Bdellovibrio bacteriovorus: one gene and its partner. The protein of the gene in region 1 interacts with the protein of each later gene in a pairwise test. Links are inferred from orthologs where the notes say so. Each region holds a gene or a part of one and is shown on either strand. Other genes may lie near its edges.

Region 1 (3,445 bases):
CAACTAGGTTCAAAGCGACAAGAACCACCCAAATGAGTAGTCCCTAATGTTCGATAAGCCCCGATAAATAACCAAAGCACGGCCTTAGATATTTTTTCGAAGGACTTCCAAACCACGATCCAAAGCTTTGACAAATTCCTCGTGTGGGAGGCCTTTATAAAAGTTTGTATCAATAGGTTTAAAGATGATGTTGATGTCGGCTTCAATAGGTTTTCCCGCCACAAGTGAAGCCCTGAAATATTCCCGTGACCAACGTTTCAATTTATTTCGAACAACTGCCGAGCCGATTTTACGACTGGCCGTAACTCCGAAACGCAACTGACCCACAGAGTTCTTCTGATAATTCAGAAGCAACCATTTAGTAGGCCAGTATCTTTTTCCCGTTTGTTTTAGAGAGAGAAAATCAGAACTTCGCTTAATAACTAGTGGAGAACTATTTTCCACCTGTAGAAACCGTCAAACGCTTTCTTCCTTTAGCGCGACGACGATTAAGAACTTCTTGGCCAGCTTTTGTAGCCATACGAGCGCGGAAACCGTGTGTAGTTTTACGACGTTTATTTGAAGGTTGGTATGTACGTTTCATTACTCTTCTCCCCGGACAGAAAATTACGACGCTAAATGACGTCAGTTACATCTATATATGTATGCCACAAAGTTGTTCACAACTAGATACGTGGGGCACTAATAAAGCACGTTGCGGCAATAAGGTCAACTGTTGAAAACTTCAGCTCCCCTTGTTAAGACCTGCCCTGCTTGAGGGGAATCACGTGGAGTTAAACTCGTCTTTTTGGACACTAATCAAAACCAAGATGAAAAGCCGGAACGATAACAATAAGTTATTGGATACCTGGCTAGACCCTATTGAATACGTGAATACCGCGGGTACTCAAGAGCGTCCCAGAATAATACTTGGGGTCCCAAATGCTCTTCACCAATATTTTGTGATTGAGAACCTACAAGATAAAATTTACACAGAGATTTCCGATACTTACGGTAAGCCTTTCGAAGTCGAGTTTAGTATTACGGGGAACAAAGTAAATACTCATATCGAGACTTCTCACATCCCTGATGAGGTCATGGGTGGTACTGAAATCCTTCAAGCTCAGCTAGCTCGTGCTCAGAATATCCAGATTACTCAACCAAGGTCCGGGCAAGATGCGCTTAATCAGGAACTCACCTTCTCCACATTCGTTGTGGGTAAAAACTCTGAGTTCGCCCATGCGGCTTGTTTTAACGTCGCCCGCAATCCTGGAGCTGATGATTACAATCCACTCTATATATATGGACCGGTCGGAATGGGTAAAACGCATTTACTTCACGCCGCTGGGAACCATATTCGTGAGCAATATCCGCAACTTAGAATTACCTACATCTCGGCTGAACGCTTTATGAATGAATGTATCTCAGCGATTCGCCGCCACGAAATGGATAAGTTTCGTCAAAAATACCGTGAAAATTCAGACATCCTTTTGGTGGACGACGTCCAATTTATTGCTCGCGGTGAGGCGGTTCAGGAAGAATTCTTTCACACCGTCAACAGCTTCATCGATAGTCGTAAGCAAGTTATTTTGGCCAGCGACCGTATGCCGAAAGATATCCATGGTTTAGAAGACCGCAGTCGCACCCGTCTTGAGCGTGGTCTGATTGCTGATATCACCATGCCTGATTTAGAAACGCGTATTGCGATTCTGCGTTATAAAGCCGAAAAATTTAACGTTCGTTTGCCGGAAGATGTTGTGAACTACATCGCAAGAATCTCGAAACGTTCAATCAGAGAGCTTGAAGGCAATCTTAAAAAGGTCAAAATGTTCTCGGAACTACAAGGCCTGCCGATTGATCATGAGCTCGTTAAACGCATTCTTTCGCACCATGAAACGCAATCAACGATCTCTGTTGAAGAGATCATGAAGCTTGTGGCTGATCATTTTAAAGTGCGTGTTTTGGATCTTAAATCCTCGACTCGCGCCAAACCAATTGTCGTTCCACGTCAAATTGCGATGTATTTGATAAAGAAGTTCTTAGATAAATCTTTGGTGGATATCGGGAAGGCTTTTGGCGGAAAAGATCACACTACGGTGATGAATGCCCTAGAACGCGTCAAGAATCTACAATCCACGGATCAAGATATTTCTAAAGATATCGAAGATTTAGAACAGAGAATCCACAATATCACAGGGGTGTGAATGTGGACTGTGGATAAGGTTGAGGAAAAAATTGGGGCTTAAAATGTGGATCCAAGTTACCCCCAAAATCAACCGAGTTTAAGACGATTTATGCAGAGTCTTTATCCACAAGTGTTTTTTAGTGTTTACATGGGTTTAGGGGATTTGTTAGGTTTTCCACGCCCCTACTACTACTACTAGTTATTTATATTAATAGTAATAGTTAATAAGAGGGCTCAAGAGGTTGTATGAAACTTGAAATTGATAAAAGAGATTTATTAAGCCTTATCGGAAAGACACAGAACATTGTTGAGAAGCGCAATACAATGCCCATTCTTATCAACGTTCTTTTGGAAGCTGACCAAAATGCTTTGAAAGTCTTTGCCACAGATTTGGAAGTCAGCCTTACTGACCAAACCAAGGTTCAAGTTCATCAGCCAGGTAAAGTGGCAGTATCTGCAAAAAGTCTTTTTGAAATCGCAAAAGAACTTTCTGAAGGTCCCATTACTTTAATCAAAAAAGAAAACAACTGGTTGGAAATCAAGCAAGGGAAGTACACTTCAAAAATCGTAGGTATCTCTGCTGAAGAATATCCGATCTTCCCAACATACAACTCTCAAGGTTTCATCAGCATCAGTGCCGGTGTGTTGAAAGAGATGATTGATAAAACAATCTACTCAGTTTCTAACGATGAAACTCGTTACCACTTGAACGGTGTGTTCTTTGAACTTTCACCTCAAGGCGGATTTAAAATGGTGGCAACAGATGGTCACCGTATGAGTCTAGTGAATAAACCACTTTCGGAAGTGAAAGTGGCAGCTACTCAAGGTGTTATCATTCCTCGTAAAGGTCTTCATGAAATCAAAAAGATTTTAGAAGGCATCGATGGCAATGTGGAAATCGCGATTGAAGGTTCTCAATTCGTACTTAAACATTCATCAACAATTTTGATGATTCGTTTGATCGAAGGAAAGTACCCGAATTATCAACAATTTATTCCACAGAAACTTCCGCAAAAAGTGATGATCCACCGTGAAGCATTTTTGACTTCGCTAAAACGTGTATCACTTTTAGCGAACGTAAAATCCAAAGCGGTGTTATTGAATCTTTCAAACGGCCGCATGGAAATTTCTTCAAACAACCCAGAGCTTGGTGATGCGAAAGAAGAAATCGAAGTTGAATACGCAGGCGGAGAAATCAAAATCGGTTTCAACGCGAAGTATGTGACTGATATCTTGACGAGCATGAGCCAAGACAAAATTGATTTCGAATTGAATGATCAT
Region 2 (3,243 bases), on another replicon or contig:
AAAAAAGTGCGACTCGACCACGTGCTGAGAAAGCGGATACTTATCTAGAAGTTTATTAAACTCCCCAATCGCCTTCTCATAGTCTTGATTGTTAAAGTATTTCTTTCCCTTTTCAAAGAAAACTCCGGAAAGATCCAAGGAGTCTTCACTGGCCGGAGATCTGACCACGGAAGAAAGATTTTCAAGCTCATACTTTGCTTGAAGTTTTTTATCATCAGGAAGAACTTGAGCTACGGTTTGTTGAAAGTCCTTCAACTGATAACTTAAAAGAGAGTTGTTGAATTTCTCTTTTTCCACCTGTTTCTGCAGATGTGCGAGCTTTAATTCATACTGTTCGTGACCATTGAAGTAGCCCACAAAAGAGGCGTACGCCCCCAGGATACCCACTGTCAGTGACAAGCAAAAAACTATGAAAAAAGCGTTTTGATTCTTCATGTCTCACTTATCGGCAAAAACCGATAAAAATTGAGACTGAAAGACCTCGTATTATTTTGAGACTGCCTTCTGGTCGTAAGTATAGACGACTTCCGCATCCAGATCTTTCCACTGACCGCGGGACTCTATCTTTGGAGCCACGCGCCCCTTCATCACCATGAGCTTTTTAGACTCATGCGAGTACCAGAGATAAACCGGATCCACAAGCGCCGCGATCACAAAGCTTGTCGGCTTCATACGAAGCTCCATCCACTTTTCACCGCCTTTGTCGGTATCACCCATTTTTTTCAAAGTGAAACCCACCGTCTCTAAGCGGTCCCAAACGGCAAAACGCACATCAAGTTCTTTGCCTGAAGAAAGTACATCCCAGTTTTCTTTCACCACCGCATTGAAGTTCGCCGTTGAAAGTAAAAGGCCTTTCAATTTTTCATCGGCGGTTTTCTTTTTGCCATTTGCTCCGGTGTATTCGAAATGAATCTTATCGCCTGCGACGGTGAATTTTCCTTTTTCTGAGGTTTGAGGCCGCTCGATTTCATAACTCTTCACTTGGGCGCCTTGAATCACACCTTGTTCCCTGACGACGGTTTTACCAGTTAAATCTTTGTAAACAGCTTCGCTGTGAATACCGCCGTCACTTTCTGATAGTTGTACTTCTAACGTGTAAAGTTTTTTCGTTTGTTCGGATTTCAAATCATAAAGATTCGCTGTAGAAACAGTTTGAGCAAATCCCACGAAAGGCAGTAACAACGCGACAAGCAGGCTCATGAGTCTTCTCCTGGATATTTGTCTAACAATATTAGATGTCATCTAAAAATGGAAAGCTGATCCTTAACATTCAGAAATTTTCCGCGTCACATCTAGACCCCTCTTCTTATTCGACGCATTTAGCTTGACGATTTTTGGGGCGAATTCTAGTTTGAATCCTTCGATTAAGGAACCGTGGTACATGAATAAAGCGCAATTGGTCGAACTTGTAGCTGAAAAAACCAAGTCGACAAAAAGTCAATCTGAACAGATTCTCGACGCCACCCTCAAAGTGATTCAGGAAGCACTCAAAAAAGGTGATGAAGTAAAACTTGTCGGTTTTGGCACGTTCTCGCGCAGCGCCCGAAAACCCCGCCAAGGCAGAAATCCAAAAACCGGCGAAACGGTTAAAATTCCCAGTGCCTATGTTCCCCGTTTCAAACCAGGCAAAGACCTAAAAGACGCTCTAAACTAAGCCCGAAAATTCAGGTCGGTCCTGCAGCTTACACCAACCACTCAAGCCCGACTTCCAGATGTACTGTTCCCCCTGAACCTTCTTGGCTGTCAGCATAGCGCGCAGCTCGCGCACCGAATAGGGGCCTTCTTGCACTAAAGATTTTCCCGACTCTGAAGAACTCAGCAGAACCCACTCTTTTTCATCTTCGATAACATCTTGTCCCGGCCTGAAAACCTGAACGGCTGGAAAAAGAGAACGTTCAAATTCCGCGAATTCACAAGCGGCCTTCCACTCCCCCAAACTGTCGTTGCATACAAGATCATAGGGACCCACGTCTCCACGATGGATCAACGCGCGCATTTCCTGCAGTGATAAAGGACCTTGAGGCTTTAAATCTTTGTTGTAAAACCACGAGTTGCTTTTCATAACTTTTCCTTCTTGCTGTGAAACAGAGTCGGCAAACTTTCTATCACTTCCAACATATCATAGTACGCGACTTGAAAATGCTTGCTATCAACGGGCTTCGACAAAAAATGCCGAAGCGTCGTCGTTGACACCATCTTCTTACGATACCCATTATAAAGTCTTTCACCCAACATGCCACCCAGCAATTGGGCCGCTATCATATAGCTCCATTTTTTGCGAGGCTTGGCCTGCAAGCGATGACCGGGCACTCCGGTGATGACCATCAATTCATGCATTTTCTGAGCAAGGGCTAACTGCAAAGCTTCTTTTCCTAATTCGGAAGGTCCGCGTGTGGCTAAGCTTGCTTTAATGTCCGCAATTGTATCTGTTTTTCTTTTATGGTTGATAATCTTCGATCCGAAATACGCGGTTCCTTCAAGCCAGATCAAACTCAGAAAATCTGATGGAACATCCATCAGTATCTTAGTCATCGCACTGCTTTGAGCATGAATGTAGCGCATCGCTAAAGAAGCCGCGTGATTGACTGTCGCCCTTGCAAGATAAGCGGCTTTGATCTCGGGTAGATAAAATGACATTCCCTCTCCGATCATAGCTTCGATCCAGCGCAAAGTTTTTACGTCGTAAGATTCCCGCGCTTGCATCCAGAATGAGCTGTCTCGAGCCGTGTACACAGAAAGTGCGTCGACAGAAACATTCAACCCCAACTCGTCAGCGATGATTTTAACATAACGCCCGACGTGATCTGTGTAGTCCAACTGTTCATCATCCTCGTCGTCGTCGTCGTCTTCGTCTTCATCTCTCAAGCCCAGATCATAAGTTTGCTCTAGGTACATAAGATAATTCTGCCATTTTACCCAAGGCGGAACACTCATCAGGCAAAAAATATTCTGCGAAAGACGCACCAAATCCGTAGAGGCCTCTAACTCCTTATTCAAAAGCTGAAAGTAAATAGATTCGGAGTTCTGAAAGATACGCAGAATTTTTTTAGCAAAAGGCTTCCCTATAATTTTCGTCACTTCTTCAGGGATATGAGGTGCAGCTAAATGCAAATCTCCGTAGATAACGAAAACCAAATGATCAGGAAACTCTTGCACGAGCTCGGCGATCTTTTTTCCAGCAAAGACATCGCGAGACTTTAAGGTCATCGCCGTTCTTTTTTTGTAGCTTTTATTCAGGCCCCG

What was found. The genes of interacting proteins can lie anywhere in the genome.
Region 2: the proteins of dnaA (region 1) and AZI85_RS13280 interact in binary tests that used the Escherichia coli proteins (3 or more experiments, as listed by UniProt). The link is inferred for Bdellovibrio bacteriovorus from one-to-one orthologs.

Annotation. Positions count from the first base shown.
Region 1 is NZ_LUKF01000001.1:556,438-559,882, forward strand. What follows is about bases 1-2,975. They hold dnaA (chromosomal replication initiator protein DnaA), read left to right. Parts: upstream 1-767; coding sequence 768-2,183; downstream 2,184-2,975. Other genes in these bases: yidD (membrane protein insertion efficiency factor YidD), read right to left, coding at 1-116; rnpA (ribonuclease P protein component), read right to left, coding at 85-444; rpmH (50S ribosomal protein L34), read right to left, coding at 434-583; dnaN (DNA polymerase III subunit beta), read left to right, coding at 2,411-2,975. Also shown: more of dnaN, read left to right, coding at 2,976-3,445. UniProt on the Escherichia coli protein: Plays an essential in the initiation and regulation of chromosomal replication. Binds in an ATP-dependent fashion to the origin of replication (oriC) to initiate formation of the DNA replication initiation complex once per cell cycle.
Region 2 is NZ_LUKF01000017.1:174,918-178,160, reverse strand. The notes cover bases 245-3,017. They hold AZI85_RS13280 (HU family DNA-binding protein), read left to right. Parts: upstream 245-1,381; coding sequence 1,382-1,654; downstream 1,655-3,017. Other genes in these bases: AZI85_RS13270 (ChaN family lipoprotein), read right to left, coding at 2,059-3,017; AZI85_RS13275 (DUF4339 domain-containing protein), read right to left, coding at 1,646-2,062; AZI85_RS13285 (hypothetical protein), read right to left, coding at 487-1,200; AZI85_RS13290 (outer membrane protein assembly factor BamD), read right to left, coding at 245-435. Outside these bases: more of AZI85_RS13290, read right to left, coding at 1-244; more of AZI85_RS13270, read right to left, coding at 3,018-3,243.